DNA from 3 places in the Streptosporangium sp. NBC_01755 genome. Region 1 is predicted to be linked to each of the others. Evidence: riboswitches for the same ligand, from Rfam matches in the RefSeq annotation. Region 1 holds a riboswitch; each other region holds the start of a gene.
The links. A riboswitch is a leader RNA that binds a small molecule or an ion and turns the genes downstream of it on or off. The one in region 1 is predicted to bind S-adenosylmethionine.

Region 1 (4,189 bases):
CATCTTGGCTGCCATACGGCTAGACCTCCCAGAGACAGGGTGGCTTGCACCGGACCGAGCCGACGCCCGCGACGGCATGTGGGCCCACGACTCCGTTCGGTGGGCCCCATCGCCTCGATCCAGGGTTGGCACTCTCTATGTGCGAGTGCCAACAATGTGTTTAGCACTCTACCCTGTCGAGTGCAAGCCACGATCCCTTGACCTGCGCCGCGCCCGAAGCGGACATCCGCTCCGGGCCACGTCAGCGCATGCTCCGCGTCATGTCGGTGTGCGTTCCGCGCAAAGCGAAGGCCCGGCCCGCCGATCGGGGAGGCGAGCCGGACCTAGGGGGTGAGGATCCAGCGGACCGCACTGTCGCGGGATCCACCGGCTCCTCCCGGCGAGTTCACGGGACGGCCGCGTCAGACCGCCCGGACGGACTCCGCCTGGGGGCCCTTCTGCCCTTGGGTGATCTCGAACTCGACCCGCTGGCCCTGCTCGAGTGCACGGTAGCCATCCATCATGATCGCGGAGTAATGGACGAACACATCCTTACCACCGTCTACCGCGATGAAGCCGTAGCCCTTGTCCGCGTTGAACCATTTGACGGTGCCCTGCGCCACTTGCGACTCCTCTTACTGGACTTAAGGACGACGCCCATTCCTCTCGCGAAGTCCTCAATCTCCGGGGCGGACTTCGCCACATCGATCGCCCTCGACCATACCTGTGGGAACCGGTAGGGCAACAGAGTCAAGCACCAAACTAGTTCTTTACAAGAGCATTTAGCGCGAGAACATAGTTTGACTATCACTATTAGTTAGTTAAAGATTACATTATCTTTCCCCCTGGCGAATACCGGCCCGCGCCACAAAGCACGACACCCGCACGCGGCCGGAGCCGGGCGGGTGTCGTGGAGAGGCGTCGCGGGCGCCCCGGGAGGGAAGCCGGGTGCGACCGGGGCGAGTCGGGCAGCGGGCTCAGCCCCCGGCGACCGCCGGGATGATGGAGACCTGGACACCGGAGGGCGTTGCCGTGTCGAGGTTGTCGACGAAACGGACGTCCTCATCTCCCACATAGACGTTGACAAAACGGCGGATCTTACCCGTTTCATCAAAAATTCGGGCGCCGATCCCCGGGAAGTCCGCGTCAAGCTTCTGAAGGACGTCGCGCAGGGTCTCACCTTCTCCGCTCACCTCGGCAGCACCGCCAGTGTAAGTCCGGAGAATCGTCGGAATCCGCACAGAAACGCTCATAATTCAGTACCTTTCACGATTTCTAGGCGATTGCCGCACGAAATGCGTCAAGAGAGGGGCGAATCACAGCGGTGGGGCGCGCCTCGGCGGCCACCGCGTCGAGGGTCTTGAGACCGTCTCCGGTGTTGAGAACCACGGTCTCCGCTTCCGGGTCGAGCCTTCCCTCCGCGACCAGCTTGCGGAGCACCCCGACGGTGACGCCTCCGGCGGTCTCGGCGAAGATGCCCTCGGTCCTGGCCAGCAGCCGGATCGCGTCGACGATCTCGGGGTCGGTGACGTCCTCGACCGCGCCGCCGGTGCGGCGGGCGATATCCAGCACGTACGGGCCGTCGGCAGGGTTGCCGATCGCCAACGACTTGGCGATCGTGTCCGGCTTCACCGGGCGGATCACGTCGTGGCCCGCCTTGTAGGCGGCGGAGACCGGGGAGCACCCCTCGGCCTGGGCCGCGAAGATCTTGTACGGCCTGTCCTCGACGAGGCCGAGCTCGATCAGCTCCTTGAAACCCTTATCGATCTTCGTGAGCTGTGAGCCCGATGCGACCGGCACGACGATCTGGTCGGGAACGCGCCAGCCGAGCTGCTCGGCGATCTCGTACGCCAAGGTCTTGGAGCCCTCCGCGTAGTACGGCCGGAGGTTGACGTTGACGAAGCCCCACTTCTCGCCCAGCTCATCGCCGATGAGCTCCGAGCAGAAGCGGTTCACATCATCGTAGGTGCCCTCGATACCGATGAGCCTGCCCCCGTACACGGAGGCCATGACGACCTTGGCGTGCTCCAGGTCGGCGGGGATGAACACGCAGGCGTCCAGCCCGGCCCGCGCGGCGGCGGCGGCGGCGGCGCCGGCCAGGTTGCCGGTGGAGGAGCAGGAGAGCGTGTGGAAGCCGAAGTTGCGGGCCGCCTCGACGGCGATGGCCACCACACGGTCCTTGAAAGAGTGCGTGGGGTTGCCGGAGTCGTCCTTCACGTGCAGCGAGCGCATGCCCAGCTCGCGAGCGAGGTTGCCCGCGTTGACGAGCCTGGTCCAGCCGGGCTCCATGTTGGGCTTGGAGGCCACGTCGGCGGGGACGGGCAGCAGCGAGCGGTAACGCCAGATGTTGGCCGGCCCCTCGGCGATCTGCTCCCGGGTCACCCGCCCGAAGTCGTAGGCGATCTCAAGGGGTCCGAAACACTCGGCACAGGCGAAGCTCGGGCCGAGGTCGTAGCGGGCACCGCACTCGCGACAGGACAGTGCCACGGCGGGACCGAAGCGCTGGTTTTGCGCGTCTTCGGCATGACCGGGCGAGACGGTGGGATTCTCAGTGCTTGCGAGCGCCATGAAGCGAGGCCTTTCCCTCATCTTCGTCTGCGGACCACCCTGGTCACAGACCGGAATTGGCACCTGTCCCGGTTGACCTCGTTCAGATCACGAGTCTTGACCGGGATGGTTGCCGGGGCTTCGCAGGGCCGATCCCTCCACCCCTCTGGATGAGCAAATATTCAGTTGGAAACCTGACATGCAGGCCTTAAGCACTCTACCCCGACGTGGCGCGACCCCGACCACTTGTCTCACTGTACGAGACATGGCGTGTTACCTGCCGGACATACCGCCCTGGACCACAGGACGCGTCCCCTCGTTGCCGGAAGACACCGCTCACGGCGGACGTCCCGTGGAACCTCCCGCGCCCTGCCCGGACCGCGAAAGGACCAGGAAAGGACCGCGAAAGGAGCGCGCGCGGACCGTGAAGGACCGCGAGAGGCGGGTCAGGGGGACTTCGCTTTCAGCGTGTAGGGGCCGGAGCCGCTCGCGGAGACCAGGCGGTAGCGGTAGAAGCCGGGCAGGCCGATGTAGCTGATCTGCTCGTCGGGACCCGCGCCCTCGGAGGTGGCGACGGTGACCCAGACCGACCGTTGCCACCTTTGGAGGTAGAGGTCGAAGTCGACGCCTTCACCACCGTCCAGGCAGGCGGAGTGCGTGCCGGTGACGGCGGCCCGGTAGTAGCGGCTCGGCTGCGAGACGGACTGACCGTCGTTCAGCGTGCCGGTGTAGGTCTTCGGATAGCCGGCGCAGGTCTTCGGATCAGGCGCGACGACACCTGGTGGGTGGGCCATGTCGTTGGTCAGCAGGGTCAGGTCGTAGGCGGCGAGGATCTCGTTGACCGGCTGGAAGTAGGTGATACCGCTGGTGGTGCAGTTGCCGGAGCCACCGGAGGTGACCCCCTGGGCCTGGTCCACCGAGATGAACGAGCCACCCGAGTCGCCCGGCTCGGCGCAGACACTGGTACGGGTCAGCCCGTGGATGGTGCCCTGGGGGTAGGTGACGCTGGCACTGAGTTGCCGGATGAGGCCGCAGTGCCAGTCGGTGGTGGAGCCGGACCGGCAGACCGAGGCACCCTCCAGAGCCGCCCTGGAACCGGCGACGGGCACGGCGCCGCCACTGCCGTTGCTCACCACCGGCTTGGGCGTCCAACCGGCGTTCACCTCGACCCAGGCGTAGTCACGGCCGGGAAAGGCCGACGCCTTGAAGACACCCTGGGGTATCCGGTTGAAACCGGTGGTGGCATCACCCGCCTTACCGCAGTGGCCGGCACTGACGAAACCCGCCTGGGTCCCACGCATCACCGAGAAACCGACGGAGCAGCGATTCGAACTGCCGATGTAGTAGGCGTCACCGCCCTGCACGTCACTGAGGAGCCGGGGCCGCTCGGTGGACGGCACCACCTTCACCACACTCGAGTCGGCCCCTGCGGCCTCCACGAGATCCTCGGTTGCCAGGGGGCTCTTCGACAGGATGACGATCCTGTTGTTCCTGGCGTCGACGAAGCGCACGTCTCCCCCTTCGCCACGTCCCGGCAGGTCCACGTTAAGGTCGCTGATCAGCCCGGCGAGTTCCGCCAGCGACCGTTTGACGAGTTCGGCTCTGGCACCCGCCGCGACGATCGTGGAAAGGTCGGCGGGGTCGGTGGTGGCCACCACGAGGG
Region 2 (4,189 bases), 360 kb from region 1:
GCGGCCGAGTCGGCGGTCGCGCAGCAGCGCGTTGACATCGGCGTGCCGGGCGACCAGCCACTGGCCGGTCGGTTCGAAGAAGCCGACCGGCTGCTGCCGCCTAAGTTCGTCGTAGACGTCGTACGGATGGGCGACGAATTCCGGATTCCAAGGATCAAAGCGCACACAGACATCGTAATGTCGCCATATTCCTTGGTTGACGTGTTCGCTCCCTTGAGCTGGAACATCGTGGTGTGCGGACGGGTGTCCAACGGCTTCACGACAAGCGAGAACACCATCGCGCCACGCGCCGGGGGGGCATCTTGTGGCACGCCCACAGCCCCACGACGAGCCGGAACACCGTCCGGCTACACCTCGGCCGACTTGTCAGCCTCCTCGGTCCGGGCCGGCTTGTCAGCCTCCTCGGTCCGGGCCGGCTTGTCAGCCTCCTCGGTCCGGGCCGTCTTGGCGCGCAGGCGGATGTTCAGCAGCTCCACGATGAGCGAGAAGGCCATCGCGAAGTAGATGTACCCCTTGGAGATGTGCTGCCCGAGGCCCTCGGCGATCAGCACGACGCCGATCAGCACCAGGAACGACAGGGCGAGCATCTTGATGCTCGGGTGCTTGTCCACGAAGCGGCTGATCGGGCCTGAGGCGAAGAGCATCACCAGGACCGAGACGATCACGGCCGCGACCATGACGCCGATCTGGTCGACCATGCCGACCGCGGTGATGACCGAGTCGAGGGAGAAGATGATGTCCAGCAGCATGATCTGGACGATCACCGAGCCGAAGGAGGCCGCGACCTTGGCACTGCCGTGCCCGGTCTTGCCCTCGATGCTGTCGTGCATCTCGATGACGCTCTTGCCCAGCAGGAAGAGACCGCCGGCGAGCAGGATGAGATCCCGTCCCGAGATCGGCTGACCGAGGACCTCGAAGAGCGGCGATGTGAGTTTCACCACCCACGCCAGCGCCAGCAGCAGCGCCAACCGGCTGACGAGGGCCGCGAGGAGGCCCAGTCTGCGCGCCTTGTCGCGCTGTCCGGGCGGGAGCTTTCCGGCCAGGATCGAGATGAAGATGATGTTGTCGATACCGAGCACGATCTCCAGAGCGACAAGGGTGACGAACCCTATCCAGATCTCCGGGTTGGTCACCCAATCCAACATCTACGCCTCCACTTGGTTCTACTTGATCATCACCGGCACGACGAGACCCGACATTCGGCTTTATTCAGCCCACTACCGGGACAAACATCACCCTTCGCCTGGCTCTATCAGGCCCACTGCCCAGACGAACGAAACCCGTCGCGAGTTCCCGAATATGGGAGACATCACTTGCGGACTCCCACCAGACCTCGGTTATAGTTCCCCCGTAGGTCATGAGTGCCAGTGACAAGCCCCGGCTCGCTGGCCGGCAACCCTCGCGTCCGCGGCGGGGTGCCCCGGGTGAGGACCTGGTCCGGCACGAGGTGTGCCGGGCAAGCGCGGGCTCCAGGCACCCATGTCACGGGTCGGGGTCCGATGACCTCGAAGGAGCCCTGGCATGTCCGCACCAACGATCTGCACCGCCACAGCCGCCGCCCCCGCGACCGTCCCCGCGACCCGTACGTCCGACGACAGGCCGATCCCCGCCGTGCTCGGCTCCGACCTGGAGGTTCCGGTCAGGGGCGGCAGGCTCGTCCGCTACGCCAACCTCGACTACGCCGCGAGCGCCCCCTGTCTGGAGCCGGTGAGCGCCGCCGTCGCCGCCGCGCTCCCGGCCTACTCCAGCGTCCACCGAGGCGCGGGGTACGCGTCCCAGCTGACCACGGCCCGTTACGAGCAGGCCAGGCAGACGGTACGCGCCTTCGTCGGGGCCCGTCCCGACGACTCGGTGATCTTCACCAGGAATACCACGGACGCGACCAACCTGCTGGCCCGCAGCCTGCCCGAGGGCACCACCGCCGTGGTCTTCGACACCGAGCACCACGCCTCCCTGCTCCCCTGGGAGCGTGCCCTGCGGCTGCCGGTCCCCGCCTTCCCCGGCGAGGCGGTCCGCGCCGTCGACGAGGCCCTGGCCTCGATCGAAGGCCCCAAGCTGCTGGTCGTGACCGCCGCGTCCAACGTCACCGGGGAGCTCTGGCCGATCGCCGCGCTGGCCCACATCGCCCACCGCCACGGCGCCCGCGTCCTCGTCGACGCCGCGCAGCTCGTCCCGCACCGCCGCCTCAACCTGACCGCGCTCGACCTGGACTACGTGGTCTTCTCCGGCCACAAGCTCTACGCCCCGTTCGGCACCGGCGCGCTGATCGGCCGTTCCGACTGGCTGGCCGACGCCGAACCGTACCTGCGGGGCGGCGGCGCGGTGAAGGCGGTGAACGATGACGAGACCGAGTGGCACGACGACCCCGAGATCCGCCACGAGGCCGGAACCCCGAACGTGCTGGGTGCCATCGCGCTGGCCGCCGCCTGCGACGCCCTGACCGCCACCGGCTGGTCCCCCCTGGTCCGCGAGGAGGAGCGCCTCCTCGGCCGGTTGCGCGCGGGCCTCGCCTCCGTTCCCGGCGTGCAGGAGCTGTCCCTGTGGGGTCCTGACCACCCGCGCGTCGGCATCGTCTCCTTCGTGGTGCACGGCTTCACCGCCCGCGAGGTCGCCGAGGCCCTGTCCGGCGACTACGGCATCGGCGTCCGCGACGGCAAGTTCTGCGCCCACCCCTTCGTGCGGCACCTGCTGGATGCCAAGGACGGCGGCTGCGAGGACCTCACCGCCTCCGCCGTGCGCGCCTCCATCGGCATCGGCACCACCTCCGAGCACGTCGATCGGCTGATCGCCGCCCTGCGGGATCTTGCCTCGCGCGGCTGACGTGACAGCATAGGCGTATGAATGAGCCTCGCCGTGAGCTGAACGTGGGGATGGGAGCAGGAGCCGCCGCCGTGCGGGAAGCGCACGGCAAGGAGCTCGCGACCGAGGACATGATCCTCAACATCGGGCCGCAGCACCCGTCCACGCACGGCGTGCTGCGGCTACGGCTCACCCTGGACGGGGAGCGGATCAGCTCGGCCGAGCCGATCGTGGGCTACATGCACCGGGGCGCGGAGAAGCTGTTCGAGGTACGCGACTACCGGCAGATCATCGTGCTGGCCAACCGGCACGACTGGCTGTCGGCGTTCGCCAGCGAGCTGGGCGTCGTCCTCGCGGTGGAGCGGATGCTCGGCATGGAGGTGCCGGTCAGGGCGGTCTGGACGCGGACCCTGATGGCCGAGCTCAACCGGGTGCTCAGCCACCTGATGTTCCTTGGCTCCTACCCGCTGGAACTCGGCGCGATCACCCCGGTGTTCTACGCGTTCCGGGAGCGCGAGACCCTCCAGGCCGTGATGGAGGAGATCGCCGGCGGGCGGATGCACTACATGTTCAACCGGGTCGGCGGCCTCAAGGAGGAACTGCCCGAGGGGTGGCTGGGCCGGGTCACGACGGCCGTGGCCGACGTGCGGCGACGGCTGCCCGACATCGAGAATCTGATCGCCGGAAACGAGATCTTCCTCGCCCGTACCCGCGGGGTGGGCGTGCTGGACCGCGAGACGATCATGCAGTACGGCGTGAGCGGCCCGATCGCCCGCGCCTCCGGCGTCGACCTCGACCTGCGCAGGGACGAGCCCTATCTCGCCTACGGCGAGCTGCCGGTGAAGGTCGTCACCCGCTCCGCCGGAGACTGTCACGCCAGGTTCGAGGTGCTGCTGGAGCAGGTGAAGGTCTCCCTGGACCTGGCGGACGCCTGCGTGCGGCGGCTGCACGAGCTGCCCCAGGGGCCGATCAACCAGCGCCTGCCCAAGGTGTTGAAGGTCCCCGAGGGCCACACCTACGCCTGGACGGAGAGCCCGCTCGGCCTCAACGGCTACTACCTGGTCTCGCGCGGGGAGAAGACGCCGTGGCGGTTGAAGCTCCGCTCGGCCTCCTTCAACAACATCCAGGTGCTGCGCGAGATGCTCCCCGGCAACCTGGTCTCCGACATGGTCGCCATCCTGGGCTCGATGTTCTTCGTCGTCGGCGACATCGACAAGTGAGGCACGGTTAGGACCTCATGATCGAACCCAGGCGAGGCAAGAAGAAGGCGGCTCCTCCGACGACACCCGCATCCCCCGTCGATCCCGTCGACCCCGTCGACCCCGAGACCTTCGCGGCCTCGAAACCCCCCACCGGCTCCGTGCCTCCCGGTGCCCCTCCGGCCGACGGC
Region 3 (4,189 bases), 2.8 Mb from region 1:
TCCGGGGTCGCCCGGCACGGGGATGCCCCAGCCACGCGCCCGCGCCTGGGATCGAGAAACGCTGAAGTCGGACAGCCCAGCCGCGATGAAGGTGAGGATCTCGTTGCGGCGCTCGGCGGGCTCGACACGAATGCGGCCGCTGTCGATGAGGCTGTACAGCTCGTCGCGGTAGCGGGACAGGCGGAAGAACCAGTTCTCCTCGGACACGTGCTGGAGGGGGGCGTCGTGCTCGGGGCACTGTTCGTCGGGCGGGTAGAACTGCTCGCAGCCGACGCAGTAGAGGCCCTCGTAGTGCCTGCGGTACAGGTCGGCGGAGCAGGCCCGCCAGAACCGTTCGACGCCGGGCCGGTGCCGGGGGTCGGCGCTGGTACGGATGAAGTCATCAAAGGAGAGCGAGAGCGGTCCCGCCAGCCGGGCGAACTCGGCGGCGTTGCGGTCGACGAGATCCCGTACGGAGATCCCCTCGGCCTCGGCGGCCCGCACGTTCTTGAGCGAGTTGTCGTCGGTGCCCGTCTGAAGCCTGACCTCGTCACCGAGCAGGCGGTGGTGCCTGGCGAGTACGTCTGCCTGGACGAGCTCCAGGGCGAAGCCCAGGTGGGGGCGCGCGTTGATGTACGGGATGGTCGTGGTGAGCAGGATTCGGGACATCGGAACCTCCGCTGAAGCCCGAAAACAGATCGAGGCCCCGTTTCAGGGCCTCGAGAAGACGTCAGGCGACCCCGGTTTCAGGGGGAGAGCATCACCAGGAAAGTCATGTTCTCATGCTAGCGATCCGTTCCCCGGTTCGACATGCGGTTTTCCGCGCTCCGAGCCCGTCCCGGCCTCCGAATCCGCCTCCGGCACGGACCTCGACCTCGACCTCGACCTCGACCTACGGGCTGATGACCGGCGGTCTGGCGTTCATGTCCCCGCTCTGGGAGACCGCCGTGCAGGAACACATCCCCACCGAGGCGATCTCACGGGTGTCCGCGTACGACTGGCTGCTCTCCATCGGGCTGACGCCCCTCGGCATGGCCCTGGCCGGGCCGCTGGCCGGCGCGGTGGGCAGGTAGCGCAGCCCGTCGCGCGCGGCCAGGTCGGCCAGCGCCCGCTCCTCCCCGTTCGGGATCACGTCGCCGTGCCCCTGAGCCAGGATCACCGCGTCGGCCTCGATCGTCCGGCCGTCCTGCAGCAGCACCGCCTGACCGCCGGGGATGTCCGCGAGATCGACGGCGCGGGTGGGGTGCACGTGCACCCGGACCCCGCGCGGTGCGGTCGCCACCGCGTGCCTGAAGACGTGGGAGAGGTAGCCGTTCTGGGCCGGACGGGAGGCGAAGGTGCCGGGGTCCCCGCCGAGCCACTCGGCCAGCGTGGGGCCTGAACGGATCGGCCCCTCACAGCGCACCGACTCATCGGTGAAGAGCGTCACGTCGGCGGCGGCGGAGTTCATCCAGAGCAGGTCGGGCTGGTCACGGCGCCAGACGCGGCCGCCGCCCGGCGGGTGGGGGTCGATCACGTGGACGTCCAGCGAGGGCCAGCCGAGCAGGTCGGCGGCGTTGGCGCAGATGCGCTCCACCAGGCAGGTGCCCGTCGGGCCGGCGCCGACGACGGCGATCGAGGCGCTCATACGGCGGCTCTGCGGTGCCACTGCCCCGGCTCGGCGGGAATCCCGGGGAAGGGGCGGCAGGTGTCGAGGCCGGCGGGGCTCGCCTGGTTCGATGTGCTGATCTTCGACATGTGGCTCTCCCGGGCATGTCTCGGTGACCCCGGTGAGGGGGTCCGCGCTTGCGGCACGCCGACCGTGCCGCCAGGTCTCCCCCGGGGGCACCCCGCCGCGGTGCGAGGGTTGCCGGTCAGCCAGCCGGGGCTCCGCACTGACGCTCGTAACCTACTTATAAAGTAGGAAATACATAGATCTCTGTCAAGCCTTATTGTCGGGGAATGCCCTATGAGACGGTGAATGTGGTCTACCGCAAGTACGACGGATCGCTGCACTGGCACCACCGCGGCCTGCTGCTCGGCGAGGACGAGCACGGGGTATGGACCGGTTGCGTGGCCAATTCCAGCGGTCGCAAGGGGGACGGACCCGAGATCGCCTGGCCTCACCCGTTCGTGATGCTCTTCCCCCACGACGCCTGGTGGACCGCGGCCTTCAACACCGCCCCGCACAAGCACGAGATCTACTGCGACATCTCCACGGTGCCGATATGGGGAGACGGCGAGGTCACCATGATCGACCTGGACCTGGATGTGATCCGGACGCGCCGCGATCTGGCGAGGGGCCGCACCAGCCGGGTCTTCCTGGACGACGAGGACGAGTTCGAGGAGCACAGGGTCAGGTACGCCTACCCGCCCGAGGTCGTCCGGAGCGCCCGCGCCTCGGCCGCCTGGCTGATGGAGGCCGTCGCCGCCCGCACGGCCCCCTTCGACACCGCCCCGCACTGGCTCACCCTGGTCAGCTGAGAGCGCCGTAGCGACTACAGCTGAGAGCGTCGTAGCGACTACAGCGGCGGGAAGCCGGCGACGCCCTCGGCGAAGTCCGGCCGGGTGAAGGAGTCGACCATCGCCTCTCCCTCCCGGAAGCCCTCGGGGCGCTCCCGCACAGGAGCTCCCCATCCGGAGAGCCACAGGAGCTCCCCATCCGGAGAGCCACAGGAGCTCCCCATCCGGAGAGCCACAGGAGCTCCCCGCCCGGAGAGCCACAGGAGCTCCCCGCCCGGAGAGCCACAGAATGTCGTTCTACACCTTTTCCTTCCCAGGTGTCAGCATGTGCGAGCGGACCAGGTCCTCGACGGTGGCGCGCAGGCCCAGGAAGAGGGAGGTCCGCTTGACGGCGAGGGCCCGGTAGGCGGGCAGGTCGATCGGGACCTCGGCGGCGACCCTGCCGGGCCCGCAGGCGAAGACGAGGACCCGCTGGGCGAGCAGGACCGCCTCCTCCACGTCGTGGGTGACCATCAGCACGGTCGTGCCCGTGTCGCGCCACACCTCGCGCAGGAAGAGCTGCATGTCCTCCTTGGTCTGCACGTCCAGCGCCCCGAACGGCTCGTCGAGCAGGAGCACGGCCGGCTCGCACGCCAGCGCCCTGGCGATCGCCACCCGCTGGCGCTGCCCACCGGACAGCTGCCGGGGCAGCGCGTCCGCCAGGGACGACAGCCCGACCTCGCCGAGATACCAGCGAACCCGCCGTTCCCGGTCGGCCCCGGAGATCGGCAGCAGCCGCAGTCCGAAGGCCACGTTCTCGGCGACGGTGAGGAAGGGGAACAGCGCTCCCGACTGGAAGACCAGCCCGCGCTCGGGACCGGGGCCGACGACGGGTGCCCCGCCGAGCGTGATGGAGCCCGCGCTGGCCGGGGAGAGCCCGGCGATCAGCGACAGCAGCGTCGACTTGCCCGAGCCGCTCGCCCCGACCACGCACACGAACTCGCCCGGCTCCATCGACAGGTCGATGCCGTCCAGGACGCGGGTGGTCCCGTAGTCCTTGGCCACGCCGCGCAGCACGAGGGTCATGCCGTCCACCTTCCGAGACGGTCGCGCAGCACGCGCAGCACGACGTCGATCAGCAGGCCGACCACCCCGATCACGATGAGCACCGCGAAGATCTTGTCGGTCTGCAGGAACCGCTGGGCCCGGATGATCCGGTAGCCGAGCCCGGACTCGGCGGCGATCAGCTCGGCCACCACCACGAAGTTCCACGCGGCGGCGGCGTTGATCCGCGCCGCGTCCACCACCGCCGGGAGCGCGTACGGCCAGATCACCTTCCTGAGGATCTCGCCACGCCGGGCGCCCAGGGTGGCTGCCGCCTGGCCGAGCTCGCCCGGCACCCGCCGTACGGCGTCGGCGACCATCAGCGTGTTGAAGAACACCACGCCCAGCAGCAGAATCGCGACCTTGGACGGCTCGCCGAGGCCCAGCCAGATGATCAGCAGGGGAATGAACGCGGCGGCCGGCATGTAGCGGAGCAGGCCGACCGCCGGTTCCAGCAGGGCCAGTGCCACGGCCGAGGTGCCCATCGCGACGCCCACCGGCACCGAGATCGCCACCGCCAGCCCGAACCCGGCCCCGACCCGGCCGAGGCTGGCGAGGGTGTCGTCGAGCAGCAGGCCGGTGCCCAGCATCTCCGCGAACGCCTCCAGGACGGCCAGCGGGGACGGCAGGAAGGTCGGATCGACCAGTTCCGCCATGCTGACGACGGTCCAGAGGGCGAGCGGGA

Region 2: another riboswitch for S-adenosylmethionine. It lies ahead of OG884_RS15000 (aminotransferase class V-fold PLP-dependent enzyme); the one in region 1 lies ahead of thrC (threonine synthase).
Region 3: another riboswitch for S-adenosylmethionine. It lies ahead of OG884_RS27260 (FAD/NAD(P)-binding protein); the one in region 1 lies ahead of thrC (threonine synthase).

The regions. Positions count from the first base shown of each region.
Region 1 is NZ_CP109131.1:2,912,032-2,916,220, forward strand. It holds gene groL (chaperonin GroEL) at 1-15, opposite strand, end outside; gene OG884_RS13360 (cold-shock protein) at 402-602, opposite strand; gene OG884_RS13365 (MoaD/ThiS family protein) at 957-1,232, opposite strand; gene thrC (threonine synthase) at 1,255-2,547, opposite strand; SAM riboswitch class I at 2,562-2,703, opposite strand; gene OG884_RS13375 (S1 family peptidase) at 2,973-4,189, opposite strand, start outside.
Region 2 is NZ_CP109131.1:3,267,524-3,271,712, forward strand. It holds gene OG884_RS14990 (cytochrome P450) at 1-165, opposite strand, end outside; gene OG884_RS14995 (TerC family protein) at 348-1,145, opposite strand; SAM riboswitch class IV at 1,354-1,469, shown strand; gene OG884_RS15000 (aminotransferase class V-fold PLP-dependent enzyme) at 1,522-2,820, shown strand; gene OG884_RS15005 (NADH-quinone oxidoreductase subunit D) at 2,838-4,019, shown strand; gene OG884_RS15010 (acyltransferase family protein) at 4,037-4,189, shown strand, end outside.
Region 3 is NZ_CP109131.1:5,699,773-5,703,961, reverse strand. It holds gene OG884_RS27265 (methionine--tRNA ligase) at 1-648, opposite strand, end outside; gene OG884_RS27260 (FAD/NAD(P)-binding protein) at 872-1,606, opposite strand; SAM riboswitch class IV at 1,756-1,868, opposite strand; gene OG884_RS27255 (DUF402 domain-containing protein) at 1,921-2,442, shown strand; gene OG884_RS27250 (ABC transporter ATP-binding protein) at 2,719-3,486, opposite strand; gene OG884_RS27245 (ABC transporter permease) at 3,483-4,189, opposite strand, start outside.